DNA from 2 places in the Gilliamella sp. ESL0232 genome. Region 2 is predicted to be linked to the other one. Evidence: riboswitches for the same ligand, from Rfam matches in the RefSeq annotation. Region 2 holds a riboswitch; the other holds the start of a gene.
What was found. A riboswitch is a leader RNA that binds a small molecule or an ion and turns the genes downstream of it on or off. The one in region 2 is predicted to bind preQ1.
Positions count from the first base shown of each region.

Region 1: another riboswitch for preQ1. It lies ahead of queD (6-carboxytetrahydropterin synthase QueD); the one in region 2 lies ahead of queF (preQ(1) synthase).

Region 1 covers NZ_JAAEDW010000002.1:143,055-158,603, forward strand. Annotated here, with positions in the region: gene tsaD (tRNA (adenosine(37)-N6)-threonylcarbamoyltransferase complex transferase subunit TsaD) at 1-103, opposite strand, end outside; gene yacG (DNA gyrase inhibitor YacG) at 103-318, opposite strand; gene zapD (cell division protein ZapD) at 348-1,085, opposite strand; gene coaE (dephospho-CoA kinase) at 1,091-1,696, opposite strand; gene lexA (transcriptional repressor LexA) at 1,953-2,579, shown strand; gene GYW75_RS03660 (hypothetical protein) at 2,661-3,035, shown strand; gene hisM (histidine ABC transporter permease HisM) at 3,163-3,882, opposite strand; gene GYW75_RS03670 (ABC transporter permease) at 3,889-4,572, opposite strand; gene GYW75_RS03675 (lysine/arginine/ornithine ABC transporter substrate-binding protein) at 4,576-5,364, opposite strand; gene clpB (ATP-dependent chaperone ClpB) at 5,806-8,376, opposite strand; PreQ1 riboswitch class I at 8,662-8,707, shown strand; gene queD (6-carboxytetrahydropterin synthase QueD) at 8,711-9,139, shown strand; gene GYW75_RS03690 (7-carboxy-7-deazaguanine synthase QueE) at 9,136-9,750, shown strand; gene GYW75_RS03695 (DUF1176 domain-containing protein) at 9,859-10,926, shown strand; gene pgeF (peptidoglycan editing factor PgeF) at 11,070-11,840, opposite strand; gene rluD (23S rRNA pseudouridine(1911/1915/1917) synthase RluD) at 11,846-12,820, opposite strand; partial or broken gene bamD (outer membrane protein assembly factor BamD) at 12,913-13,635, shown strand; gene leuS (leucine--tRNA ligase) at 13,975-15,549, shown strand, end outside.
Region 2 covers NZ_JAAEDW010000012.1:59,812-75,360, forward strand. Annotated here, with positions in the region: gene uvrD (DNA helicase II) at 1-2,153, shown strand, start outside; gene cyaY (iron donor protein CyaY) at 2,230-2,541, opposite strand; gene GYW75_RS11655 (surface-adhesin E family protein) at 2,641-3,153, opposite strand; gene GYW75_RS11660 (hypothetical protein) at 3,154-3,936, opposite strand; gene GYW75_RS11665 (thiamine diphosphokinase) at 4,026-4,646, opposite strand; gene rimI (ribosomal protein S18-alanine N-acetyltransferase) at 4,682-5,143, opposite strand; gene GYW75_RS11675 (DNA polymerase III subunit psi) at 5,112-5,519, opposite strand; gene rsmC (16S rRNA (guanine(1207)-N(2))-methyltransferase RsmC) at 5,608-6,648, shown strand; gene GYW75_RS11685 (hypothetical protein) at 6,759-7,568, opposite strand; gene hemN (oxygen-independent coproporphyrinogen III oxidase) at 7,767-9,137, opposite strand; gene yihI (Der GTPase-activating protein YihI) at 9,464-9,964, opposite strand; gene coaA (type I pantothenate kinase) at 10,135-11,070, shown strand; gene GYW75_RS11705 (DUF1090 domain-containing protein) at 11,089-11,550, shown strand; PreQ1 riboswitch class I at 11,716-11,760, shown strand; gene queF (preQ(1) synthase) at 11,764-12,237, shown strand; gene queC (7-cyano-7-deazaguanine synthase QueC) at 12,265-12,921, shown strand; gene GYW75_RS11720 (7-cyano-7-deazaguanine/7-aminomethyl-7-deazaguanine transporter) at 12,968-13,648, shown strand; gene GYW75_RS11725 (hypothetical protein) at 13,964-15,549, shown strand, end outside.

The DNA of each region.
Region 1 (15,549 bases), on a different contig from region 2:
ATTTAATTTGAGAATAAAGCTGATTTGCAATTAAACCATTAACATCATCATAAATGGCTATACCAGTTTCATCACATGAAGTTTCAATACCAAGGATCTTCATTAATGTCTACCTATAAAATCAGCAAGGTCTTGTTCACTCCAAATATCTTGTTCTGTCATATCTTTATCAGCAATGCGATGTTCTTCAGTTGCCCAATCACCTAAATCGATAAGCTGGCAACGCTTACTGCAAAATGGACGATAAAGACTAGTTTGACTCCATTCAACTTCTTTTTGACAAGTTGGGCACTTAACAAATGTAGTATTTTTATTCATTTCAACTCTTTTTTAATAACAGTATTCAATCAACAACAGGCTAATTCAAATTCAATTTCATCAGTATTGACGTTATCGTAATTCTCAAGTGCTAAAAAGCGAATACTATAACGCGACAAATGACCAGATACTTGAGGATATACATTTTTATCTAAAGAAATTCGAATACGAATCAAATTAACATCACCATTTGTCTCTTGAAAAAAATTATTGGTATAAACAAACGGTCTAAATTCCCCTAACCGTCGAATTAATTGCATATAACATGTTAGAGATTTATCAAGTATTGATAAGTGTTGTAACCAATTTTTTATTTGATTATAACGCCTTTCTTGTGAAATTCTGAGCCATAAATGAAACGAAGGCAAGTCAAAACTACAACATCCCCCCGGAATCATTAAACGTTGACGAATGGCTGTAATAAATCGATCATCTTTTAATGGTTGTCCTAAACGTCCAATTGTATTAAATTGGACGATAAAATCATCAAATTGCTGAATCAGGTCATTGAGTAAATCATGATCCACGCCTTCGACATTTAACCACAAAATTAACTTTTGTTTTTGCGATTCAAGCTCTTTAACCAAATCACTTTTAATATCATTACGCTCAATAATCTCTAACAACTCAGACAATGCATGAAAAAAAATCAACGCACTATTGTCATTAAAATGACAATGTACATTTAATTGATTTAATAAAAATTCAACTCTAAGCCAAGTACGCATTTTTTCATTTAATGGATGTTCAAAAATAATATTATTCATCTATTCTAAATCTTACTTTTAAAGCTATTTAAATATTGTTGATGCAGTAAATTAACTTGTGTTGTTAGCGACAACAAATTACCGTCATTAACTATAATATCATCAGCATAAGATAAACGTTTCTTTAAAGATACTTGTGACTGTATCATCTTTTTAGCTAATGATTCACTAATATTATCCCTTTTTACTAATCGTTCCAATTGTAGTGAAAATGAGGTATCAATTATCAGCACACGATCAGCCCAAGTATGCAAATTGTTTTCAATCAATAACGGCACAACCCAAATTAGATAGATTTTACTTTGCATAGCAATTTGTGTTTGAGTTTCTTGTTGAATGATGGGGTGCAACAAATCATTAAGCCAGAGCCGTTCATGCTCATTATTAAAAATAATTTCGCGGAGTTGACTACGATCAAGTTCTCCATTAGCGAGTAAAATTTCTTGGCTGAAATGCTTAACAATTTGGTTAAACGCATAACTACCAGGTTGCACAACTTGCCTCGCAATAATATCTGCATCAATAATAGGCACGCCTAATTTGGCAAACAAATCAGCAATAGTGCTTTTACCGCTGGCAATACCACCACTGAGCGCAACAACATAAGGCATAAAGCAAATTCCAATCCAACAAAAAATTGCTTTATTATAACATATATATAAGTTGATTAAATAATACTAATAAGGAGAAAGATTCAGTTGTTAATTAACTATTGCATTTCCAGAATAATTCACAAAATTAGCGCATAATAACAACAATCCCCCCAAAATTTACCACCAATTGAAAAATAAATTAAATAAAACAGTTGTTTTATATTATTAGCTGTATATAATTACATGTATCTGTATATAAAAACAGGAATATGTAATGAGACCGTTAACTGAGCGCCAACAACAGATTTATGATTTAATAAAAGATAACATTCAAAATACTGGTATGCCACCTACACGTGCTGAAATTGCCCAGAAATTGGGGTTTCGATCTGCCAACGCCGCCGAAGAACATCTGAAAGCCTTAGCTAAAAAAGGCGCAATTGAAATGATCGCCGGCTCATCACGCGGAATTCGCCTTTTACTTGAAACACCTATTGAGCCAAACGAACAGGATGGTTTACCCCTTATTGGACAAGTCGCGGCTGGTTCGCCAATATTAGCGCAAGAGCATATTGAAAGCCATTACCAAGTTGATCCTTCACTATTTAAACCTCGCGCAGACTTTTTATTAAGAGTGCAAGGTATGTCAATGAAAGATATTGGTATATTTGACGGTGACTTGTTGGCTGTACATAAAACCCAAGACGTTAAAAATGGACAAGTTGTTGTAGCTCGTATTGATGATGAAGTTACAGTTAAACGCTTGTCGCGTAAAGGCAAGCATGTACATCTTCTTGCCGAAAATGCCGAGTTTTCGCCAATCAAAGTTGATTTAGAACAGCAAAATTTTGCTATTGAAGGATTAGCGGTTGGTATTATTCGTAACGGATCTTGGATGTAAGCAAACTCATAGACGCAAGTATATAGAAGTATAGCCAAAGTTAGTATAAAATAGCACTTAACTAACGTGTGGGAGATTACTATGTGGCTATTTTGGTTATACGAATTTTTAGGGTTTATTGCAGTTTTATTACTCGTTTTTGGGTACTGCCGTTTTAGAGGGATCGGTTTTTGGCTTTTTATTTGGAAACATCTAAAATGGGTTGCTTTAGCTGTATTAATTACTTGGTTAGGTATTGCATTACTTTGTCGCGTTGATTTATATAATGCAACTCACTGTTATTTTAGAGGCGAAAGTATGCGAGCTAACACAAAATATTCTATCTTTTTAGGCGAATGCCAAGTAGAAACTCCTAGCGGCAGTTATGTTCCTATTGAACGAGCTAGAGCATTACCTGGCTCAAGTCACCATGATGATGATGCCGACTCTACAAACGATTTTTATCCTATAAATTAACATGTTGTCAAATCGACAAACAACCAAAATCCGGCAAATGTCATTACAATTGTCGGATTTTTATTTTGATAGATCAATAACCTTATAAACGAATTGAGAAAATTATCCGATAGTCTAAATCAATTTATTAACTGATTTGCATATTAGCCTGCTGAAAAGCCAAATAACGTTGCTCTAACTTTTTGAAACTAAAAATCAATGTAAAGCTCACACTAAGATAAATCACTGCTGCAATACCAAAAGCATGAAAAGGTTGATAGGTTTCGGCATAAATATCGCGCGCAATCTTCATCACATCAGGCACAGTAACAGTAAAAGCCAGTGCAGTTGAATGCAACAAAAAAATAACCTCGTTACTATAAGCTGGCAATGCAATACGAAATGCTCTTGGAAAAATGATATAACGATAAATTTGAAAACGATTAAAACCAAGTGCTGTTGCAGCTTGAATTTCGCCATTTGGCACATTCCGCATAGCTCCAGCAAAAACTTCAGTAGTATAGGCGCAGGTATTTAGGGTAAAAGCTAACACCGTACAATTTAAACCACTTTGAAAAAAATCGCCTAACCAAGCATTATTTTTAACCACACTTAAGGTATATATACCAGTGTAAATAATCAATAACTGCACATATAAAGGCGTACCTCGAAAAATATAAGTAAATAGCCAAATAGGTAGTTTAATCAGTTTATTTTGTGCATTTCGCCCTACCGCTAACGCTAGCGACAAAATTCCCCCCATTAAAACCGATAAAATAAAAATCCACAGCGTCATCGCAAGACCAGTGATATTATAACCATCGGTCCATAATAGTGATTGCCAATATTGTTGAATAATTTCTAACATGAGTTCTTATAATTTAGTTTTAGTAATGCCAATAGAATAATGCCGTTCAAGCCACCATAAAATGATATTAGATATTGATGTAAAAAACAGATAAAAAGCCCCAGCAATCAAAGCAAATAACAAAGGTTGGTACACAGCTTCACCTGCATTTTTAGTAGCTTTGACTAAATCCGATAACCCCAATAACGACACTAATGCTGTCGCTTTTAACACCACTAACCAATTATTAGCAATACCTGGTAGGGCAAAGCGCATCATTAAAGGAAACATTACATACCCAAATACTTGCACTTTACTTAAACCAAGCGCTGTTGCTGCCGCTAAGGTGTTTCTAGAAACCGCAAGATAAGCTCCTCTAAAAGTTTCGGTAAAATATGCCCCATAAATAAAGCCTAACGTAATAATACCAGCGATTAAAGGATCAACTTCAATAAAAGGAGCGTTAAAATAATCAGTTATATTATTAACCAAAAACTGCAAGCCAAAAAAGATTAGCATCATCAACACTAAATCGGGTACACCTCGAATTAACGATGTATAAGCCTGACAAAGCACATTACATACTTTTGAATGACTCAGTTTACCTAATGCACAAACAATACCAAGTATCATGGCCAGTAGTAGCGATGTCAATGCTAAAATAATAGTCAACCATGCACCTTGACAAATTAAAGAAATATACCCCTGCATGGTTTATTTTTTATTACCGTACACATTAAAATCAAAATACTTATTGTTGATTTTTTGGTAGGTGCCATCAGCTAAGAGGTCTTTTAAAGCTAGGTTAAAGGCTTCGCGCAACTCATTATCATTTTTACGAAAACCAATTCCTACTCCAACATCAAAGTAGTTCGCATCGGTTAGAGCATCCCCAGCAAAAATAAAACCTTTACCTTGTGGCTGTTTTAAAAAGGCATAACTGCCAGTGACTTCATCTTGCAATGCCGCATCTAAACGACCTGCCACTAGATCAGAAAATACTTGTAACTGATTTTGATAAGGCACAATAACTACACCGTTCGGACGCCACATCTCGTTGGCGAAATGTTCTTGCGATGTACCTTGCTCAACACCAACACGCTTACCTTTCAAGGACTCAGCATTAGGCATTAAATTAGTACCCTCTTTAACAATCAAACGTGAATAAGTCATAAAGATTTCGTCAGAAAAAGCAATCTGTTTTTTACGTTTTTCGGTCATCATTAGCGAAGACGAGATAATATCAATCTTTCTTGATAATAACGACGGGATCAAAGCATCGAAGTCGGTCGATTGAAAAGTACATTTAATATTGATTTTTTCACACAATGCTTTCGTGAGTTCAATGTTGAATCCAGTAACTTCACCATTAGCATCAATAAAATCAAAAGGCGCATAGGACGTATCCGAACCAACTTTAATCGATTCAGGTAAGGCAGCATAACTTGCCATTGGCAAGCTTAAACAACCAAAAATAACTAATTTTTTTAATAAATTCTTCATGTTTAATCTTTCCTTTTTTATTTAAGGCAATAATATAACGTGTTCTAAGGTAATTTTATAATAAAAAAAAGTTATTATTGTGGTGTATAAAATTAGAATTACTTAATGGCAAAAACGCTAGACAAAATAGTTAAAGTTGTTACTTTTAACAACTAACAAAAAGCTAGTTTGATTAAGCTTTGGTTGCAAAACCTTGAAAACGGTTTTAAAAAAATTTTGTCAAAAAGTTTCAGGTAACTATATGTTAAAGTATAAAAATGTTAAAGTATAAAATGAGTAGTTTTGTTGGGTTCAGGTTTGTGTTGTTGTTATTTTATTCATCAGACATCCAATTTGCGAAAATAATGTTTGTCTGATTAAATTCTAAGTACTATAGGTAAACTAAATTGTATCAAGTATAAAAAACCGACCATAGAGGTCGGTTTGTCTTTTGAAGTTTTATTACTGTTGGGCTTCAATGTTGCCGCCAACTAAATCTAGATGAATAGTTTTACCTGGGACTAATTTACCTGACAGTATTTGTTGTGCCAATGGGTTTTCGATCTCTTGTTGGATCGATCGTTTTAACGGTCTTGCGCCATAAATTGGGTCAAAGCCAACCTTAGCTAACTGTTCAAGTGCAGCATCCGAAATATCCAATTGGTAACCGCGTTCTTCTAAACGTTTTTCAACGTGTGCTAACTGAATTTTTGCGATCGCTTTAATGTTTTCTTGACCTAATGGGTGGAATACCACTGTTTCGTCAATACGATTGATAAATTCTGGTCTAAAGTGTTTGGTTACAACCGTCATCACTAGAGATTTCATTTCGTCATAACTTAGTTCAACTTGACCTTGAATTAGGTCAGAACCTAAGTTTGATGTCATAATTATGACAGTGTTACGAAAATCAACTGTGCGACCTTGACCATCTGTTAAGCGCCCATCATCCAATACTTGCAGTAAGATATTAAAGACATCTGGGTGTGCTTTTTCGACTTCATCAAGTAAAATTACTGAGTATGGTCGTCGTCTAACTGCTTCGGTTAAATACCCCCCTTCTTCATACCCAACATAACCTGGAGGCGCACCAATTAAGCGAGCAACGGAGTGTTTTTCCATAAACTCTGACATATCTATACGCACCATAGCATCTTCGCTGTCAAACATAAAGTTAGCCAATGATTTGCAAAGCTCGGTTTTACCGACACCCGTTGGTCCTAAGAATAGGAATGATCCAATCGGTTTATTTGGATCTGAAAGCCCTGCTCGGCTACGTCGAATCGCATTTGCAACCGCTAATACCGCTTCATTTTGACCAATTACACGTTTATGTAAGGCATCTTCCATGTGCAATAGTTTATCTTTTTCGCTCTCAAGCATTCTAGAGACTGGAATACCTGTCGCTTTAGATAATACTTCTGCAATTTCGTTATCGGTCACTTTGTTACGCAATAACTTCATGGTTTTGCCTTCTAACTGCGTTGCTGAAGCAAGTTTCTTTTCGAGCTCTGGAATTTTGCCATATTGTAATTCTGACATTTTGTTCAAGTCGCCAGCTCGACGAGCTTGCTCTATTTCAGTACGTGCCTTTTCTAGTTCTGCTTTGATGTTTTGAGTCCCCGAAACAGCTGCCTTTTCTGACTTCCATTCTTCTTCAAGTGAAGCATATTCCTTTTCTTTTTCAGAAAGTTCATCATTTAACATTTGTAGTCGCTTTTTACTCGCATCATCAGATTCTTTTTTAAGCGCTTGTTGTTCAAGTTTAAGTTGAATTATGCGCCTTTCAAGTCGATCTAAAGATTCTGGTTTTGAATCCATTTGCATACGAATACTTGATGCGGCTTCGTCAATTAAATCAATCGCTTTGTCAGGTAACATGCGATCAGAAATATAACGATGCGATAATGTAGCCGCAGCTACGATTGCAGGATCGGTTATTTGCACATGGTGATGCAGTTCATAACGTTCTTTTAAACCACGCAAAATAGCGATCGTATCTTCAACTGTTGGTTCGGCAACATAGACTTTTTGGAAACGACGCTCTAACGCAGGATCTTTTTCAATATATTGACGGTATTCATCAAGCGTTGTTGCTCCCACGCAGTGTAATTCACCGCGAGCTAATGCGGGTTTTAACATATTACCAGCATCCATTGCTCCATCGCTTTTTCCTGCGCCAACCATGGTATGGATTTCGTCAATAAATAATATAATGCGACCTTCTTCTTTTGCTAAGTCTTTAAGCACGGCTTTTAGGCGTTCTTCAAATTCCCCTCGATATTTGGCACCAGCAATTAATGCACCCATGTCTAATGATAAAACGCGTTTATTTCGTAATCCTTCAGGGACTTCACGGTTAACAATGCGTTGTGCTAATCCTTCTACAATAGCAGTTTTTCCTACACCTGGTTCCCCAATTAATACTGGATTATTTTTAGTACGACGTTGTAATACCTGAATAGTTCGACGAATTTCTTCATCACGACCAATAACAGGATCAAGTTTACCTTGTTCTGCTCGTTGAGTTAAATCAATGGTGTATTTTTTAAGTGCACCGCGTTGATCTTCTGCATTAGGATCGTTCACGTTATCGCTACCTCTTACTTGATTAACTGCTTGGCTAAATTTATCTTTATTAACACCTGATCTTTTAAGAAGATCGCCTAAACTGCCCTTATCTTCTAAAGCGGCTAATATAAAGAGTTCTGATGAGATATAGCTATCACCGTTCTTTTGGGATAATTTATCGCAAAGATTTAATACTCGAACAAAATCTTGCGATGGAATAACATCTCCACCCACACCTTGAACTTGGGGTAATCGGTCAATAGCTTGAGCTAATTCTTGTTGTAAATTAACAATATTTGCACCTGCTGCAATCAATAAAGGCATTACACTACTCCCTACTTGATTAAGCATGGCTGATAGGACATGCACAGGCTCTATATATTGATTGTCTTTACCTAATGCCATTGACTGCGCATCAGCTAAAGCTTGTTGAAACTTATTTGTTAGTTTATCTAACCTCATAGTGTTTATCTCCTGAGCAATAAATTTGGATTAAACGCTTAACACATTTAATCCATTTGCATGTGATCTAAATGAGTGTTGCAACCTAAATTTCAAGAGCAAAGTTAAAATATTTTTTACAAAATTTATACAACAAAATTATCAAGTATGTAAGAATTAATTGACATAAAAATAAAGCTGTTTGCAATTCAAGCAATTACATCTAAATTTCGTTTTAAGATATACTGGTAAGATGACAAATTCACTTTTATCCCTTATATTGTTACCTTTATTTTGTTAGGTTCGCTAACCGTGGTTCGTAACCCATCCCACGAAAAAAAACTAGGAATATAAAATGTTCAAAATAGCCAAAGAGTTTCAATTTGATGCTTGTCACATGTTAGATGGGCACAATAAAAAGTGTCATAATCTGCACGGCCACACTTATCGCCTATTAGTTGAAATTAGCGGAGAGCTTATTGATAACGGCTCAAGCCAAGATATGGTCATGGATTATGCCGATTTAAAGCTAATAGTTAAACAACATATTGTCGATCCGTTAGATCACGCCTATCTTTACAATCAACAAAACCCTAATGAGTGCCGTATCGCGTCGTTACTACAAGAAATGGATCGTAAAATTTTTGCCTTTCCATGTAGAACCACCGCAGAAGGAATGAGCAAATTTATTTTTGATTGCTTATCGCAATATTTGCCTGTTTCGATGATCAAACTATGGGAAACGCCAACTTCGTATTGTGAATATCATCGGAGCCCAATATGATCGAATTTCGCATCGTTGAAATCTTCGAGTCTTTACAGGGCGAAGGTTATAATACAGGCATGCCTGCTGTTTTTATCCGTTTTGCTGGGTGCAATTTAAATTGTGCTTGGTGTGATACTAATTTCCGCCAATTTACCCGGTTTACGTTAGATACACTGCTTGCTAAAGTGAGTGAATATAACAGCAAAAACATTATCATTACTGGCGGCGAACCCACTATGGTTAAAGCATTACCTCAATTGCTTGTACCATTAAAAAATGCGGGTTATTTTATTGCCATTGAAAGTAATGGACTTGGCAAAGTTGATCCGCTTATAGATTATATAGCTCTTAGCCCTAAGTTTTGTTATCAGTCACGCTATCAAAAAATAGCACAACCAATAGCAAATGAAGTACGCATAGTAGCAGAAAATCACTGCGATTTTATTCCTTTTTGCCAATATATCGAAACCCATATTCAAGCCAAACGCTATTATCTATCTCCTTGTGAAAAGGATGGTGCATTTAATATGTTTGAAACGATAGAGTTGTTAGGAAAAATCAACCAAAATCGACTGAATAATAAATGGGTTTTGAGTGTGCAAAGCCACAAGTTTGCCAATATAGAATGATAAATTAGTACTAAAGAGAACTAATTAAATATTCATAAAATCAAGAAGTTTTATTAATTTTAATTGAATAATTGTTTAATCTATAATAACCTCATATAAATTATTTATATGGAATTAACTGTCATGCGTTTTTGCTATTGTTTATTGCTAACTTTGTTTACAACTCCAGTTATAGCTTGGGATATAGTTTGTGATAATACTTTAACTTGTCGTGTTATAGAATATAGTGATATATCTGATACAGGAGTGATAAAATCGTCAATTTTATTCCAGCGAAAAGCGGGGGCCAATGAGCCAGTTGAAATTTATGTTAGAACAAAAAATAACAAAGAAGAAGATGAAGAAGATATTGAAATTAAAAACATTCAACAATTAGATAATTCATTGGCTGCATTCATTAATCAAGAGTATTTAGGCGAATTAAAAGAAATACAAAATAATATTTATCAGTTGTCACAATTCCAAGCTACAAAAATTATTCAAGCATTTACAAAAAATGAGAAAGTTATATTCCGTAACAGTAGAAGTCAATCATTTTATACCAATGGCGGATTTTATGATGTCATGTTAACAATGGACAAAAAACAAGGACGGGTTGGTACAACTGGCGCAGTTATAGCACATGGTAATAAAAATGAATCAAACGTTTATGCACCAATACCTGTACCAACTATAAAAAAAGGTAAAGTAATTGCTCCAGAACAAAGTCAAGAACTTAATACCAATGAAGTAATTAAAATATTCCCTCAATTCAAAAAACGCTATATACATGAAGCTAAATGTGATGCTTATGATTTAGAAGATCCTTATTATGATGAAACACAAGGATATGATAAAAGATTTCGGTTAATTAAATTAGATAATAACCACGATTTACTTGAAACTAGGTGTTGGTTTAGCGCATATAACTCAGGTAACGCCTATTGGATAATTTCTAACACAGCTAAACTAAGTAATAAAAATATAAAATTTATAAATAATGAGGGCAATGCATACAAAAATGGAACAATATCCAGTATAGCTAAGCTAAGAGGTGAGGGAGATTGTTTAGAAAAATCTAGCTGGACTTGGAATGGACATAAATTTATGCTTTCCTCTAATATAAGTACAGGTGAATGCTTAGGTTTTGACGGTGGGGCTTGGGAATTACCTTCTTTTGTTAGCGAAATAAAATAACAATTGAACAATAGAAAGCCTTCAGATCTTATGGCGGTTTAAATATTATAATTTTATATATTAACATTTACCGCAGATCTTTATACTATAAATATTTTACAAAGCAGCTAAAAATTGAAGGTTTTTAGCTTAAAAAAACTCTTTTATTCAAACCAGATCATTGATGCCATTCTACCAGTTCTATTTTCACGTCGATAAGAGAAGAATTCATCTTGTTCAGTATAAGTACAATAATCACCACCAAAAATTTGCGTTACTCCTACTGCTTGTAAACGTTGTTTGGCAATTAGATATAGGTCTGCTAGGTATTTTTGTTCAGTTGGGTTGATCAATTTAAACGCTTCTTGTGCTTTTGGATCGACTTTTTCAAATTGTTGTTTGACTTCAATACCTACCTCAAATTTTTTGACACTAATGGCTGGTCCCATCCAAGCAATGATGTTTGATGGCGAGCTTGAAAATTTTTTAATTGTTTCTTCTAATATACCATTACATAATCCTCGCCAACCAGCATGGGCAGCTGCAACTTCGTCACCTTTTGTTGTACAAAAAAGTACAGGCATGCAATCTGCGGTTAACACCACACTAACTTGCTTAGGTTGATTGGTATATGATCCATCAGCTTCAAAAGTTTGATAAGAATCGATGTTACCTGTTGGAGGCTGTAAAGCAATTTGTGATATATCAAGCACTGTTGTGCTGTGAGTTTGCGTTAACCAATACGGTTCGCTTGGTATTTGTTCGGCTTGAATAATTCTTCGGCGGTTTTCAGCAATATGTTCTGAATTATCACCAGTTCGATTTCCCATATTTAAACTTGCAAATGGCGCTAAACTAACACCACCAGTTCGTGTTGAAGTAAAGGCATGAATTTTTTTTGGGGCTGTCCAATATGGGTAAATCGATTTAATCATATTCATCACCAATCTAGTTCATCTTTATGCTGTTCGGTATCTTCTTGTAAAGCTTGTATTAACTTTTGCATATCGTCAGGAATAGGAGCATGCCATTCCATTTGTTCACCTGTTATAGGATGATATAATCGCAACATGGTAGCGTGTAATGCTTGGCGATTAAAATCGCGTAAAGTTTGAATAAAAGATTCACTAGCCCCCTTAGGCGGCCTTGGTCTTCCACCGTAGAGTGGGTCACCAATTAGTGGGTGAGCAATATGTGCCATGTGCACGCGGATTTGGTGAGTTCGCCCTGTTTCTAAGCGCAATCGCAAACGTGTATGTAGGCGATATTTTTCCATCACTCTATAATGGGTAACCGCTGGTTTACCCGTTGGGAATACAGCCATATGTGTACGTTTGGTTGGATGACGGGTGATAGGCTGATCAACGGTTCCTCCTGCAGTAATAATCCCCATGACCACAGCTTCATATTCGCGTGTAATTTGGCGTAGTTGAAGTGATTCGACCAAATGTGTTTGTGCCATAATAGTTTTAGCTACAACCATTAGCCCTGTTGTATCTTTATCTAGACGATGCACAATACCTGCGCGGGGTACGCGTGCTATCTCAGGATAATAATGCAATAAGGCATTTAATACCGTACCATCAGGATTACCTGCGCCAGGATGCACAACTAAATCACGAGGTTTATTAATCACCAAAATGTCATCATCCTCGTAAACAATATCAAGCTTTATATCTTCTGGTTGATGATAAGTTTCTTGTTCAATTTCAGCATTAATAGTTATTATTTCGCCACCGAGCACTTTTTCTTTTGGTTTATTAACGATAACATCGTTGACAGTGACTTTATTATTAATAATCCAATCTTTTATTCTTGAGCGTGAATAATCAGGAAAAAGCTCGGATAATGCTTGATCTAAACGCATTCCTAGTTGACTTTGTTCGATTTTAGTTGATAATTTTAACTCATGCATGTGTAATTTATCTATTTTAAGCTGTTATGTTTTAGAGTATTATATACTAATCATCGCCTTTAATGTTTAATTATATTTGGATCAAAAACTGAATGAAATTGCGTTTACACTCTTTGCTAGCTATCGCTTTAAGTGGCATGCTAATTGGCTGTACTTCTTCCAAGCCCGATGTTGAAAATGTACCCGAGATTGAACTACATAACAAAGCGAAGTCTGAGCTTGAAAATGGTAATATTAAATCCAGTATTACTATATTAGAGTCCTTGGACAAAAATTATCCTTTTGGTCCTTATTCTCAACAAGTTCAACTTGATTTGATTTACGCTTACTATAAATCAGCTGACTTACCGTTAGCAATTGCGTCAATTGACCGTTTTTTGAAATTGAATCCAACGCATCCAAATATTGATTGGGTTATTTATATGCGTGGCATTTCAAATATGGCACAAGACGACAATATGATCCAAGGTTGGTTTAATGTTGATCGTTCAGATCGCGATCCCGATTATGCTTCAGCTGCATTTAAGGACTTTTCTTATCTACTGTCTAGTTTTCCAAACAGTCAATATGCAGCCGATGCGCAAAAACGCCTTGTATTTTTGAAAAATAGATTGGCTCGCTATCAGTTAAAAGTCGCACAATTCTATACAAAACGCGGTGCTTATGTAGCTGTGATTAATCGCGTGACTGAAATGTTAATTATGTTCCCAGATACCGATTCAACTAAAGAAGCATTGCTTTTAATGCGTAATGCTTATAATGAATTAGGCTTAGTTGATGAAACCCAAAAACTTGATCAACTGATTCAAGCAAATCTTAAAAACATGCCTAAAGAAGAACAACGATCATTCTTATCACGTTTTACTAGCGTCTTTAATGGTGGTTAGGCTTTTTTAATTAAGATACCTACCTTTAATTGCTATTTAATCACACTTAAATAGCAATTAATTTAACTTGTTGTATCCCTTTCACCTTAACCTATTAAAGGTTTGTTATTTATTAAATATCAGTAATAAAATATGCTCAATAACTTAGAATTTATCATAACAAGAAATCAATGTCTTACTTCATATATCGTTTGTAAAACGAATCAATAACCAATACAATTAGCAGCATATTTTTATTAGTAATAATAGATAGGACATTAACTCGTCATGCAAGAACAATATCGCCCAGATGAAATAGAAGCCATTGTACAAAAACATTGGCAAGAAAATAAAACCTTTCACGTTACTGAAGATTCATCAAAAGAAAAATATTACTGCTTATCGATGCTACCTTACCCTTCTGGGCGTTTGCATCTTGGTCATGTCCGTAACTACACCATTGGTGATACCATTTCACGTTACCAACGTTTAAATGGTAAAAATGTACTACAGCCAATCGGTTGGGATGCGTTTGGTTTGCCTGCTGAAGGTGCTGCAGTTAAGAACAATACTGCACCTGCAAAATGGACCTATGAAAATATTGCTTATATGAAAAAGCAATTACAACTTTTAGGATTTGGTTATGATTGGGATCGTGAAGTTACTACTTGTCATCCTGAATATTATAAATGGGAACAATGGTTTTTTACTAAGTTATATGAAAAAGGCTTAGTTTATAAAAAAACATCGGCAGTTAACTGGTGCCCTAATGATCAGACCGTACTTGCTAATGAGCAAGTGGTTGAAGGTTGTTGTTGGCGTTGTAGTACCCCTGTTGAGCGCAAAGAAATCCCACAATGGTTTATTAAAATCACCGAATATGCCGAAGAACTACTTAATGATTTGAATACGCTTGAAAGTTGGCCAGAACAAGTTAAAACCATGCAACGTAACTGGATTGGTCGTTCTGAAGGTGTTGAGTTTGATTTTGCTGTTGAAAATTATGCTGATAAGTTACGCGTCTATACAACTCGTCCTGATACATTAATGGGCGTTAGTTTTGTCTCTGTTGCCGCAGAGCACCCTCTTGCACAATTAGCAGCCCAAAACGATCCTAAAATTGCTGAATTTGTTGCTGAATGTAAAAATACCAAAACAGCCGAAGCCGATATGGCAACCATGGAAAAGAAAGGCATTGCAACTGGCTTTTATGCTATCCATCCTTTAACAGGAAAAAAAGTCCCTGTTTGGATTGCTAATTTTGTGTTAATTGAATATGGTACAGGTGCAGTGATGGCTGTGCCTGGGCACGATGAACGTGATTATGAATTTGCTTCAAAATATAACTTACCAATTAATCCTGTTATTTTAACTCAAGACGGTAACGCACCAGATCTTTCTGAAAAAGCATATACTGAGCATGGCAAGTTATTTAATTCAGGCGAATTTGATGGTCTTGATTTTGATCAAGCATTTAATGCTGTTGCTGATAAGTTAATTGCATTAGGTATTGGTAAACGTAAAGTTAATTACCGTTTGCGTGATTGGGGTGTTTCGCGTCAACGTTATTGGGGTGCACCAATCCCAATGGTGACGCTGGAAGATGGTACAACCATACCAACACCAGAAGACCAATTACCAGTTATTTTACCTGAAAATGTTGAAATGAATGGTATTACCAGTCCAATTAAGGCAGATCCTAACTGGGCTAAGACAACCGTTAACGGTCAACCTGCACTACGTGAAACCGATACGTTTGATACCTTTATGGAATCTTCTTGGTATTATGCTCGTTACACTTGTCCAAACTACGACAAAGGTATGTTAGACGAAAAAGCAGCAAACTATTGGTTACCTGTTGAC
Region 2 (15,549 bases):
GCCTAAACACAGAGCAACAAAAAGCAGTTACTACCGATAGTCAATATTCAATTGTTCTTGCAGGTGCAGGGAGTGGCAAAACGCGTGTTTTAGTTCATCGTATTGCTTGGCTTTGTATTGAAAAGAGTTATTCACCTGGCTCAATTTTTGCGGTTACTTTTACCAATAAAGCGGCTATTCAAATGCAAGAACGTATTCAAGCATTAGTAGGCGAGGGTTATTTTAATGGTATGTGGGTGGGTACATTTCATGGGCTTACTCATCGTTTGTTACGCATGTTTCCTGAGCAAGCTAAGTTACCTCCTAATTTTCAACTTATTGATACTGAAGATCAAATTCGGCTTATTAAGCGAATTTTTCACGAGCTAAAAATCGACGAAAAACAATGGTCGCCAAAACAGTGTGCTGCTTTTATTTCTACTCAAAAGGAAAAAGGTTTCAGAGCGGAAGATATTGTTCCTGAAGATCCTAAACAAGTGATGTGGCAGGCGATTTATCGAGACTACCAAACTATTTGTGATAGAGTTGGATACGTTGATTTTTCAGAATTAATTTTAAGAACGTATGAGCTGCTTTGCCATAATCAAGACGTTTTAAATTATTGTCATCATCGTTTTTGTAATATCTTAATTGATGAATTTCAAGACACTAATAAGATCCAATATCGTTTGGTACAAAAACTGGCAGGTAATACAGCTAATGTAATGATTGTAGGCGATGACGATCAATCTATTTACAGTTGGCGTGGTGCTAATGCGGATAATCTCCAATTATTTATAAACGATTACCCTGAAACTGAAATTATTAGGTTGGAACAAAATTATCGTTCAACTGGTAACATTTTAGATGTAGCTAATAATTTAATATCGAAAAATCAGAACCGGTTGGGTAAAACTTTATGGACAGATATAGGCGGCGGTGAACTGATTACGCTTTATATTGGTTTTAATGATATTGATGAGGCAAGATTTGTTGTTGGTCAAATAAAAAAATTCCATGACGAAGGTGGAAAGTACGCAGACTGTGCGATATTGTACCGTAATAATGCACAATCACGTATATTTGAAGATACATTGTTGCAAGCAGGTTTACCTTATCAAATTTATGGATCTATTCGTTTTTATGAACGACAAGAAGTTAAATTAGCGCTTGCTTATTTACGGCTATTACATGACCACAATAATGACATGGCGTTTGAAGCTACAATCAATACCCCAACTCGAGGTATTGGTAATGTCACGCTAGATAAAATTAGATTGACTGCAAAGCAGTATAATATTTCATTATGGGATGCATGTATAATGCTAATCCAAACCAATGCTTTTACTGAACGGCAAAGCTCTGGGATTGGTCGTTTTTTGGAATTAATAGAATCAATCTTCGATAAAGTAGAGCTTAAACCATTTTATAAACAACTTGATATTATTATCAAATTATCTGGCATATTGCAAATGTATGAGCAAGAGCCTGGTATTAAAGGGCAATCAAAGCTGGAAAATCTTGAAGAATTGGTATCGGCCGCTGAGCAGTTTTATCGCTTTAATGAAAATAACCTTATTCAAGATAAAGAAACGGGTAAGGCATTAACTGTTTTAGAATCATTTTTAGCATATACGTCATTAGAAAGCAGAGATGTAATTAGTGAACAAGATACCGTTCAACTAATGACTCTGCATTCTGCCAAAGGTCTTGAATTTGATAATGTTTTTATTGTAGGACTAGAAGAGGGCATATTCCCAGACTTAAGATCTTCTCAAGACTTCGATAAACTTGAAGAAGAGCGTCGTCTTGCCTATGTAGGTATTACTCGAGCACGTAAGTATCTAACATTATCATTAGCTCAGATAAGGCGTCTATATGGTCGTGAAGAGCGTAATTTACCTTCACGCTTTTTGTCTGAATTACCTATTGATAAGTTAAATGAAATTAGTTATCAAGGAACAATGTCGCCTGAAAAAATAAAGTCTTACCCTAAAAAGAAGCCTCAATGTGATGGTTACAAATTAGGTCGTAAAGTGTTACATAAACGTTTTGGTGAAGGAACTATTGTTAATCTTGATGGCGAAGGTGATCATAAGCGAGTACAAATAGCTTTTGTTAATGAAGGTATAAAATGGCTAGTAGTTAAATTAGCAAATCTTACTTTATTGTAGATTTCTTTTAAGTAAAATTTGTGACTACTTTCTTGAACGGGAATTAATTGTTAAACTAATTCCCATTTTTTATATATTATAGCTCAGCTTGTTCTTTTACAGATTCAGAAAAAATCTGATTAAACGACTTGTCGGTACGATTACAAATCCAATTATTATCGATGTAATCAAAATGATAACCTTGTTTTTGAGTGGCTAACCATACCTGAAAGAGTGGTTCTTGGGTATTAATGATGATTTTACTGCCATTGGGGAAACTAATGGTGATAACATTGCCGTTTGTTTCATAATCTAAATCGATGTCATGCTCATTTACATAATTATCCAAGAATAGTTCGATTTTGTTGAATAACTGTTCGGTAATGGTATGAAATTGTGTGATATTCATAAAGAGATATTCATTCAAATAAATAATAGAGCGATATTAACATAAATGAATATACTCCGCCACAGCAAGGTGGCAAGAGTAAAAGTAGGTACTGATTTACTAATTAGCGAGTGGTAAGGAACAGGCAATAGTAAGTAGCTTATATTGCTCGTTATCATGAGTGATAGCTATCCAACGGTTTGCTATCTCAATTGTGTTGACTAATTTTCCATCACCAAAATTATTTTCGATTGTTCTAAGCTTTCCTTTTGCTAACTCCATTTTGTCGCAATTGGCATAATATTCGATCCTTATGGAATGATAAGGTGTCTCTGTACCATCATCATTTTTTTGTATCAATGCTGGGCTGTAATTAGTCACTTCACTAAATACACGAATTTTGGAGTTGAAAGGGTGAAGGTTGATCGATTTTCTATCTAAAAATGAATAGCCAATAGTATTATTGTCGTTAGTTTTTGATGTTGGAATGAATTGTTCTCCTACTCTTGGATCTTTTAAACTTTCAACAGCAGTATTTTCATTTGCTTTCGTATCAATATTAGCTTTTTCCCCTGAGGCATGGCTGAATGCTGCAAAAGAAAAGAGAATTAAAAATAAATTGACCTTTTTCATTTAAATTTTTTCTCCATCTTTTGAGTTAGCTTCTGTAGGATTAGTTTGTGATTGATTTTGTTGTTTTTCTTTTTCTTTTTGCATTTTTTCTTGGTTTGCTTTAATTCGCTCTTGCAGTTCAGCTTCTTGTTTTTCGATGATTGGTTTTAGATCTGGGCGAGCCGTAAGAATTGTTTCTTTTTCTAAATCGCCTTGAATAGAACAAAAAATACTACTTTGATTATTAGCAGAAGATTCTAGATAAAGTGCTTTATTAATTGTACCAAACCTTGGAATAACACCATCGATGGCATAAATATCATCTTCCCATGTTTTAGATTTTGATTTTTTATCATAAATTTTAGCATTTGCTATGTAAGTGTTTTGGCTATAATGCAACCAATTAATATTGCTTAAAGCACTTTTAATTTCATCTTGCTTGTTATCAAAGATAAATCCCCAATAAAGAAACTGACCAGATAAAGTAGTTGAAATATAAATATTTTGATAGCCAACAATTTCTAAATCATGATACTTAAGTGGTTTTTTAAACATAACTTTATTTTTGTCGGTTTTTTGAATAGATTCAACAGGAATATAAGTTACATTATCGGGAGTGGTTGCTAAATCAACGTATTGATTTATTGACTCTTGGTGTTTAGATAATTGTTCAAAAAACTGATTATCACATTGCAAAAATGTATCAATTACCTTATCTGTTTCATCCTGTATATTATTTGTTTGGGCAAAAACACAAGAAACGAAAGATGCGCAAACTAGCACAGAAAGTTTTTTGAGAAGCATGGCGAATTTCCTTGAACCACAATTATATTTCTTCTTTTGTAAAGGAAGATTGTAAAGTAATGTAAATATAAATGTCAATTGACATTATTTCAATTCTCAACGAAGACCATTAAATCACCGTTTTTAAAGGATATTTTAATCAAATCACTAATCGCTTTGTTTCTTAAACTCACAACTCCTCCTAGCGATAATGTGGCATCAATTAAGGGGTATTGAAAGCCTGTAATGGTTACACCAGTTACTTTCGAAAATGGCATTAGTGAAATAATATGATCTTTTACATTGGTTATTTCTTGATGATGTTTTGCAAAAAAGAAATGACAATAATTATCATAAAAGGTAATTTGATACTGATGATAATATCTTATTGCAACAGAAATATTCCCCAAAAAGTGATCGCTAGCATGACCACTAGCACCATAAACATCAAATGTTTTCACCCCTTTACCTGCTAAAAACAAAATTGCTTTTTCAAAATCAGTTTTATTTTGGTCAGGTGTATGAATAATTTTAGTTTTAGGTGGAATTGCTTTGTTAGGATTATAGCTATCTAAATCGCCAATAATAAAGTTTGGTTCGATTGACAAAGTCGACAGATAATTATGATAAGCCCCATCTGTGCAAGCAATATAAGTATAATTATCCAAATGTTGAAAGTCATGTTGTGGTGGCTCGCCATTAATAAAAAGTAAAGCTCTATTTTGTGACATTACACTTTTTTCCTTTTGCTCATTTTATTGGTAAATCATAAAGCCAAAGTATATGCCATGATAATAGCGTCTTCTTGTTTACCATTAGTTGTTGGGTAATAATTTTTTCTAATCGTTATTTGGTTAAATCCCAGCGTGTGATAAAGCTTAAGTGCTGCCGTATTTGATTGTCTGACTTCAAGCCAAAGGGTTGAGATTGGATAGGGCGATTTTATCGTTATTAACGCATCTATTAAATGATTGAGCAGCTCTCTTGCTAGTCCTTGCTTTCTGAAATCGGGATGTATTGCAATGTTAAATAAATTTGCTTCATCTGCTACATGTTGGCAAATACAAAACCCAACTATTTGGTTATTAATCGTTATTTTAAAATTGAGATAACGTTCACCTTGGTTTGAAAAGAATGTTTGTTTTGACCAAGGAATTGCATGGCAAATCTTTTCTAATTCAAAAGCTTTTTTTAAATCATGTTCGGTGAGGATGGAAATAGTTTTCATATTGACATAATTGTTGCCATAGTAGGCGTTTTTGTTGTGGTGCTTTTGCAAGCTGATTTAAACTGGTTGTTTGAATAGTTAATGGGTTAATCCAAGACTCATCCAAGGTAATATCAATAAACCAAATTACTGTATTAATTTCATCAGCAGGAATAATTAATTGTTGTGGCGTTAAAAACAATACTTGTTTTTCAGTTAGATGGATAGCATTTAAAATATCATAATAGATTTTTTGTGTTGGTTTTTGTTCTGCAACTACAATCAATCTAATTTCTTCACTTATTTGTGTCGCTATTTCACCTTTGAAAACATTAGCATTCCTCAAAACGTATTGAGTTATGTTGCACTGTTTTAGATACCAATCTTGTAGTGTCATTATTGACTTACTGTTTTTTATTAGAGATTAAAGATAGTTAATTGTATAATCAATGCATCAATTTATAAAGGTTTTTCATTGAGGAAATATGGCAACATCTGCTTTTACCCCAGCAAGTCAAGTACTTGAGCGTCACCAAACATTTTTTAACGATAAAAATGTGCTGATAGCTGGTGATATTCAGGATAGTTATCCATCTATTATGTCGGCAAATCAAGTTAAGATTCATTGCACACAATTTCATACTTATTTACGTCTAAAAGCTAGTGCACGAGGCAATCACACCTATTTTTCATTATTGCCAGAAGCGGATTTTTACGTAGGAATGAATACACTGATTTACTATTGGCCAAAAACTAAAAGCGAAGCACAATTTCAGCTTTCTTATTTATTGCATAATATGCCAAAAGGTAGTGATATTTTTATCATAGGTGAAAATAAAACAGGTGTAAAAAGCGTGGAAGCTTTATTGAATGATTTTGGTACAATTCAAAAAATCGATAGCGCAAGACGTTGTGGTTTATATCATTTTCAGGCAGATAGCCGTTTAGTATTTAATCTTGATGAATGGTGGTTAAGTTATCATTTAACTATTGAAAATCAGAATATTGAAATAAAAAGCTTACCTGGTGTTTTTAGCCAAAAAGGCTTAGATGCTGGTAGTGAATTATTGTTAAATGCATTGATGGATCGTACTGATATTATTAAAGGTAATGTATTAGATGTGGGATGTGGTTCGGGCATTTTGTCCACGGTGCTAGGTAAATTAAATCCTGATATAGCACTAACGTTATCTGATGTAAGCTGTGCAGCAATTGAATCAAGTAAAGCCACGTTAAACCGTAATCATGTTAATGCCACAGTTGTAGCGAGTGACGTTTTTTCAAATCTAAATGATAAATATCATCTTATTGTTTCGAATCCACCTTTTCATGATGGTAAACAGACTAATTACACGGCCGTTAATACGTTAATCAAAGAAGCAAAAAAACACCTAAAATTAAATGGTTATTTGTGCATTGTGGCAAATTCATTTTTACCGTATCAAACCATTTTAGATGAAACATTCAAAAGCGTTGAAGTGATTGCCCAAACGACGAAATTTAAGGTTTATCTAGCAAGCCATTAATAAGTGCTGTTTATTTTGTTTAAAAAAATAGGGCGATGTTATCGCCCTAGGTATAAAATTTAAATATTTAATAACAAACTGATTTCACTATTCTTGATATCATATCTGGATTAAGAGAGAGCTTCTTTTAATGCCTGCATTTCATTATAGGTAAAATCACAGCGCATAAATTCTTGGTCAAGAAGAATAGGAACAGAGTTGCTTTCTCCAACTACGGCCAACACATTACATTTATTTCTAATCTTATCACCTATAATGATTGGTCCACCGTTTGAGTCTTTATTAAAATTGGCTGCATATTTAGCATTTATTCCTTGTGCATTGCTTGCACGATATAAGGCAGTTATTATTTTACCATAAGAGACTAGTTTAACTGGTACAATAACAGGTGTTAATTTTTGCCCGTTAATTTCCTTGATAACTTTTATCATTTTATGTGTTCTTAAGAAACATCCTAAACTCATCCATGTAACCAACAACAACAAAAGAATAAGACCAGTAGTAGCCACAAATACAGTCCGCATATTATCAATAGCTAAATTGATTGTTACTAGTGATGGATCATCGGCCGAAGCGACAGTTACAACTTGATAATTTCCTTTTTTCCCCCCAATGAAAGTATAATCACGCTTAATAACTTGTCCTGTATCAGTAGTAATTTTCACTGAACAGTTATCAACCATACGTCTTGCACGACATGTTCCTTCTACATCATAGTCAACCACAACAGGATTCTGTGATATTTTATAATCATCAATTAATCCAGGATAATTTCTTATGGCCATAAATAAAGCTAACGCAAAGAGAATTATTGCTGCAAGTAATCTTCTTATTTGATGCATTGAGCCTTCTTGCTTTAAATTCATGACTTTTAAAGGGCGAGTTGGAAATACTTCTACTAATTTATTCATCAATGCCATTTTATCAATATACTCCTTATTAAAAATAAAAATTTCATGTCTAAGGCTAAAATTGTGAATTTAAAAGCTAACCTTTAATCACAATAAAATAAATAATTTATTTATTATTTTTTATTAAATTAGAATAAATATTATCATAATATTTACTTTGTAGGAATTACTCATATTGTTTACGGCAATTTGACAAACGACTTCAAATTAAATAACCCTAGAAAACTGCTGCTGCCTTGCCATTTTTCGCATATAAATATCAAAGCACATACAAATATTGCGTATCAATAAATGTCCTTTAGGTTGGACTTCGATTATATTGTTATTGATTGTCACTAATCCATCTTTTTGCAATGGAGCTAGTAATTTTAAATCTTCGGAAAAATAATCATCAAATTGAATTTGGTATTGCTGTTCAATGACATTTTTATCTAAATGAAAATGGCAGATAAGCTGTTTTATCACATCACGACGAATCTTATCGTCACGATTTAAGGTGAATCCTTTCCATAATCCATGTCCTTTTTGCTCAACCTGAGTTTGATAGATTTTTATATCTTTCTGATTTTGCGCATAACTATCACCTAACATACTAATGGCCGACACACCAAGTCCAAGTAAATCAGCATCGCCTTGAGTTGTATACCCCTGAAAATTACGATGCAATTTATTTTCTTGTTGAGCAATAGCTAATTCATCAGAGGGCTTAGCAAAATGATCCATACCGATAAAGTGATAACCAGCTTCGGTTAACTTTTTAATGCTAGTTTGTAGGATCTGCAATTTTTGATTGGCATTAGGCAAATCATCATCTTTAATTTTTCGTTGGGCAGCAAAACGGCTTGGTAAGTGGGCATAATTAAATACACTTAAACGATCGGGAGAAATCTCAATCACTTTATTAAGCGTTTCGGCAAAACTTTCAATGGTTTGTTTTGGTAGGCCATAAATTAAATCTAAACTAATTGAGTGAAAATTATTTTTACGTGCTTGATTAATAAGAGACCGTATTAATGTTTCATCTTGTTCACGATTAATTAGGCTTTGGATTTCGTGATTAAAATCTTGAATTCCCATACTTAGCCTATTAAAACCAACACTTGCTAAATGGTCAATTGTTTGTGGTGTAATTTCACGCGGATCAATTTCGATGGATAGTTCGGCATTAGCAACAAAATTAAAATGCTTTTTTAACGAGGTAATCAATCGAGTAATTTCAGCATCGTTTAAAAAAGTTGGTGTACCACCACCCCAGTGCATTTGTGTTACCGTGCGATGTTTAAATAATTTTGCACGTTCGGCAATTTCAATATCTAAAATATCAAGGTATTTGGTAACTTTTTGTGTTTGGCGAGTAATAAGTTTATTACAACCACAAAAATAACAAAGCTTATGACAAAACGGAATATGTACATAAAGCGACAACGGCTTTGTAGGATAACGAGTTGCTGCCGATAAAAATTCCTGCTCATTAAATTTTTCGTTAAATTCAAGTGCAGTAGGGTAAGAGGTATATCTTGGGCCAGAATAATTATATTTTTCAATTATCGCTTGATCCCATAATTGCGTATCAGTCATGCTTTTTACTTCCACTTATGTCTATCTTTAGTGTTGTTATTTTTATGAATTTTTACTATTGCTTTTTGTTGGTTCTTGATTTTGGTTTTAATTTTGATTCGATTAGTTTTATTTAAATATAACAATGTGCAAATCAACAACCCAAAATATAAACTTAACATAATTAATATTGGCACTATGATTTGCTCACTGTTAATTATTAATTGACTGAATAAAAATAATGGATTCTAAGCTTAAATTATCAGTAGGAATATAATCCAATAGATTATATTCCTACTGATATCAAGACACACACTATCACGATTGCCGATTATATTTTACTATCATTAGTTTCGTTTTAATAAACTAACAATATCTTCTTTCTTTTCGTCTAATTCTTCAAAATCATCAAAGTCTTCATCAGTATAACCAAGCTTTTGCATCAGTTCATCGATACGATTCAATTTTCTATCAAGATAAATTTGTTGATCTTTAGTGAGTTTGACATTTTGCTCGACTAGATCAAGTAACATATCTAATTTTGGATCGTTCTCTAACTGTTCTAATTCTTGTTGTGGCGATAAAATCGTTTTAATTGGTTTAGATTGTTTAACAGGTTTTTCTATATTGTTAGAATCTTCAACAATTAAAGAAATAGGTTTTTTGCTACCCACTCTTGGATCTTTGGTTGTTTTTGTCGAATTTTTATTTTTATTATTATCTAGCTTATTAAAGCGAGAGCCACTTGGTAAACCTTTGTGTTTGCGTTTACGCTTCAGTTCCCGAGATTCTTCATTAATCTCTTGACGGCTTTTTTTAGCTTTCTGTTTTGATTTATTTTTTAACATAAAATCTCTGTCTAATATTAGGGTTAATCATTTTACAAACGTATTTTATCAGTAAGTCCAGAATATAGCTATGATGATGACGTCATGCTAATTTAAGATTGTAAAAAAAGAAATTTATGTATAATCTGAGTCAAATAAATTTGTTAGATCGAATTAGAGAACAATATAAAATGAAAAATCACTTAAGCCCTTATCTGAAATTTAATCGTCAAGAATGGGCTAGCTTACGTAATACTGTACCAATGACTTTAACTGCAGATGAATTAGTTTCGTTACAAGGTATTAATGAAGATTTATCCATGGATGAAGTGAGTGAAATTTATTTACCTTTATCTAGATTACTTAATTATTACATCAGCAATAATTTTAATCGGCAAGCTGTTTTATCTAAATTCTTAGGTAAAAGTCAAAAAACACCTTACATTATTGGCATTGCAGGCAGTGTTGCTGTAGGTAAAAGTACTACCGCTAGAGTACTACAAGCATTATTAACCCGTTGGCCTGAACATCGCAAAGTATCTTTGGTAACAACTGATGGTTTTTTATATCCAAATAGATATCTTGAAGAACATGGAATAATGAATAAAAAAGGGTTTCCTCAGTCTTACGATATAAAAAAATTGCTTAATTTTGTTGCTGATATAAAATCAGGACAGGCACAAGTTAAAGCACCCGTTTATTCTCATTTAGTTTATGATATTGTCGAAGATGAAGAAATCGTTATTGATAGTCCTGACATTTTGATTCTTGAAGGTTTGAATGTACTGCAAAGTACACTGAATTATCCACAAGCGAATAACCGAGTTTTTGTTTCGGATTATGTCGATTTTTCAATTTATGTTGATGCTGATATGTCATTATTACATGATTGGTATGTAAATCGGTTTTTAAAATTTAGGGAGGGTGCATTTAGCGATCCTAACTCTTATTTTAATCACTACTCAAAACTTCCAGAACATGAAGCTACAAATATTGCCAATCGTATTTGGCGAGAAATTAATGAATTAAATTTAGTTGAAAATATTTTACCTACAAAAGAACGAGCGAACCTTATTCTAACTAAAGGTAAAGATCATAAAGTCAATTGTGTTCAATTAAGAAAATAAAATTAAGGAAAAATTCGTATGAAATCAGTAATTCGGTTAATAAGTAAATTGAGTGTCATTACATTAGCTATCTCATTATCATTTGGTGCTTATGCTTCAAATGAACAACTAAAGGGACTTACGTGTGAAAGCAAAAAACAGGCTATTGAAAAACAGATTGATTATGCTAAAAAAAATAATAATTCTCATCAAATCCAAGGGCTTGAAAAATCATTACGTAACTTAAATAAGCATTGTTCAAATGATGATTTAGAAGCCAAATATAAAAAAGAGATTAACGAAAAATCAAATAAAGTGGCTGAAAGAACTAAAGAATTAGAACAAGCAAAATCAAAATCAAAATCAAAAGCGAAAGCGAAAGATAAAGATAATGAACAGAAAATTGTCAAACAACAAACAAAATTAGCTGATGCTGAAAAAGAACTTAATGAAGCTAAAACTAAATTATCTGATTTTTATAAAGAATTGGGAGCGAAATAAACGATATCAGGCAGAGTATTTCCCGATTCTTGATTTATTTGCTCTTCAACGATATTTTATTATTAACACCATCAATAGTTATTGTTGACGGTGTTAGTTTTACATTTTTTATAAATCTATTGTCATACTAGACTTTTTAAAGCAAAAAGAGTATGGTGTGCGCCTTGTTACGTGGTTCGTGAACCTCCCACGCTAAAAAACTAAGGAAAAATAATGAGTAAAATTACACTACTAGGCGATCAGTCTGTTCGCTATCCAACAACCTATTGTCCTGAAATACTCGAAACGTTCGCTAATAAACATCCGAATAACGATTATTTTGTTAAATTTAATTGCCCAGAATTTACTAGTCTTTGTCCTATCACAGGGCAACCTGATTTTGCGACAATTTATATTTCATACGTGCCCAATATTAAAATGGTCGAAAGTAAATCGTTAAAACTTTATCTGTTCAGCTTTCGTAATCATGGCGATTACCATGAAGATTGCATTAATATCATTATGAAAGATCTGATTAAATTAATGGATCCTAAATATATCGAAGTCTGGGGAAAATTCACTCCGCGAGGTGGCATTTCGATTGATCCTTATGCCAATTATGGCAAATCGGATACTCATTGGGAACAAGTTGCGGCTAATCGATTAGCCAATCACGACATGTATCCAGAAAAAGTGGATAATCGCTAATCTAATCTATCCAAACAGGAACAGTTAATGCAAACTCGTAAAGCACTAGTTATATTTTCTGGTGGGCAAGACTCAACCACTTGCTTACTGCAAGCCATTGCTGATTATGGACGTGAAAACGTTCAGGCAATCAGTTTTCACTATGGTCAACGTCACGCAATAGAGCTTGAAAAAGCTAAAAGGATTGCTGATGATCTTGGTATTAAACAAACCGTCATTGATACTTCAGTTATCAAACAAACTACAAATAATGCGTTGATTGATGACGCTCAAGAAATTAAAGCCGCTCAAGATGGCGATTACCCCAATACCTTCGTTGATGGGCGTAATATGCTTTTTTTACTTTTGGCTGGCTGTCATGCTAAGCAACAAGGAATTTCTGACATTATTATTGGAGTTTGTGAAACCGATTTTAGTGGTTATCCAGATTGCCGTGATGTCTTTATTAAATCAATGAATGTATCAATGAATTTAGCCATGGACTATGCGTTTAATCTCATCACGCCACTGATGTATTTGACTAAAGCGCAAACGTGGGAAATGGCTGATAAACTAGGTTATCTTGATTATGTTCAAAAACATACCCACACCTGTTATTACGGTGTTGAAGGGGGATGTGGTAAGTGTCCAAGTTGTTTATTGCGCAATAAGGGCCTACAAGAATATATGGCTCAAGCTAAATAAATTCATTCATCATTGGGTTCTCTCACCCCATTAAAAAGGAAAAAAGATGTACTTAAATGTTCATTCAGAATCGATAGAAAAAAGTTTTACCAGTAAACAAAAGCAAAAAGCGCTTTACTGGTTGGCTTTTTTTCACATATTGGTTATTGCTTCAAGCAATTATTTAGTCCAAATCCCATTCGAAATTTTTGGTTTTCAAACAACTTGGGGGGCATTCACTTTTCCGTTTATCTTTTTAACTACCGATCTGACTATTCGAATTTATGGTGCTAGTTTAGCGAGAAAAATCATTTTTGTTGTAATGATTCCTGCATTGTTATTTTCATACCTGATTTCGGTACTATTTTTTGAAACCCATTGGGTTGGATTATCAGCATTGACGGAATTTAATAGCTTCGTATTTCGAATTGCATTGGCTAGTTTTGCCGCTTATTTAGTTGGACAACTAATGGATATTACTGTTTTTAACTATTTAAGAAAAAACAGATCATGGTGGGTTGCCCCAACAGCATCGGCAATATTTGGTAATGGTATTGATACTATTGTCTTTTTTGCTATCGCATTTTATCAAAGTAGCGATGAATTTATGGCAAATCATTGGATCGAAATTTCGTTAATGGACTATAGTTTTAAAATTCTAATTTGCGGATTATTCTTTTTGCCACTTTATGGCGTCATTCTGAATTTTATCCTAAAAAAGTTAGTTGCAATGCCTAAAAACAATTAATCATTAAAATCTAAATTTTAGTTACTCACCTAAATAAACATAAACTCATTTATTTTTTTGATGAGTTTTATGTTTAATATTGAAAAACCCACCAATATTTCACAACACCTAAAGGTCAATATAGCTTTTTATCCTGCGTCGGGCAGCCGAAGGCTTCATTCTGCATCCTGTGCTAGGTTTTTAGAAAATTTTGCCAAAAACTAGCGCTTTAGTATTTAGTTAGCTATAATTTTGATTATTTTATGGCAAAACGCAGCTCATTAAAAAATAAACAACTATAAAAATAAAACACAAATTAACAGGAGGTTAGATATTGTGTGCTATAATAATAACAGGCATTGGCAGTGCTATACCTTAAATCTATTTAAGTTTTACCGTAATCAAAAACAAACTCCATTTTGCTTTTTATTATCAAATCTAGCGAAATCGCCAAGATTGCCGTCGATTTCCAACTTGTTATCCAAATTAGCCATAGTTTTTGCACCATTGTTGTTATTGCCATATTCAGTGAGTTCGCAGGCGTTGTTAGCTCGGACCTCACAGGTTATTAACGGCTCTGCGCCGTATTTGACGCTTGATGGTGGCGTCACTAAATTAACTACAACTGATGATTTAATAAGTATTAAGTTATCGGACGGTCAAGTTTTCACTCCACAAAATAATAACTCAGCGATGACGCCAATTCATTTACCTAATGCAGGTGATACGCTTGCTAATATTGAAATGATAGTTCCACCATCAACCGACTCTGTGAGTATAAGTAGCTTGGTAACACAAGGTAATTGGGGAGATGATGATGGAGATGGACAGGGAGCTAATAGTGTCACTGCGACAGGGAATATATCAGTATCGTTTACTGATAAAAATAGTAATGCCGTTAGTCGCAGTGATATATTAGATATTTGTAATGCACCTTATAGGATAACATTAAGTAGTACGGATGCTACTTTAGAAACAAAGTATGGTGTGCCAAATAGAAGTACTTTAAACGGAAATACGGTGTCATATTATATCAACCCAAATTCACAGCAGCCTAAAGTTTGCTATGTAAGGCCTCGTTTGATATTTGGTGGTACTAATTTTGCTGGAGATAATCCTCGCTTTGCGGGGCCATCTAGTATATGGGATCCTACTAAAGGTTTTTTAACACAGTCAATTAATCCATCTTCTTATAGCCTTAATTTTCCCACTACGGGGGCAGATGGATTATATTTTGATTTGGATATAGGCGGGGTAGATGCAAGTCAGTTGACCTGGTCTTCAGAAACTCAAGGAGAGATAACTGCAACAGTGAATTGGGTAAAACCTCGTTCAGACTCATTCACCATTCCATGCCGATGGTGCACGGGCACTACTACATATGATGATTGGATTACAGATAAATCCAAAAACGTAACGCGAGTAACGTTAAATGGTCCTAGGGCGAATAATATCCAAATACAATCAAGTAATCCTAGTCGACTTACTGTGCCATCTTTGCCGCAACTATTTGTGTTGGAAGGGAAGAATAGTAGTGGTGTGGTTGTTAAATATGGATTTGAGCTAAAGCAGTGGTTTGTCCATCGGGGAGAGAAATATACTACTGTTCCTGAGCAAGCAACTTGGTGTAGTAGTTTGGGTTATCGTTTTTCGAAGATAAGAGATTTAAGCAATGCGAAATGTGGTGTGGATAATGCTTATTTTCCATGTATAAGCGACATAGATGGCTCCACACCGTCGTCCGGTAGTCTATATTACCAACGTCAAATAGGGGCAGGATTTTTAAGTGAGTGGAGCGATTTATCCTATTATGGTGATGTGGCAGGTTTTGGTCGTGGTGATATTTGGACGAATGATGCGGTATCAAATACAACTCACTTATATATTCACCGTAATGGTTATGTGGATCAGTGGGGCACCTC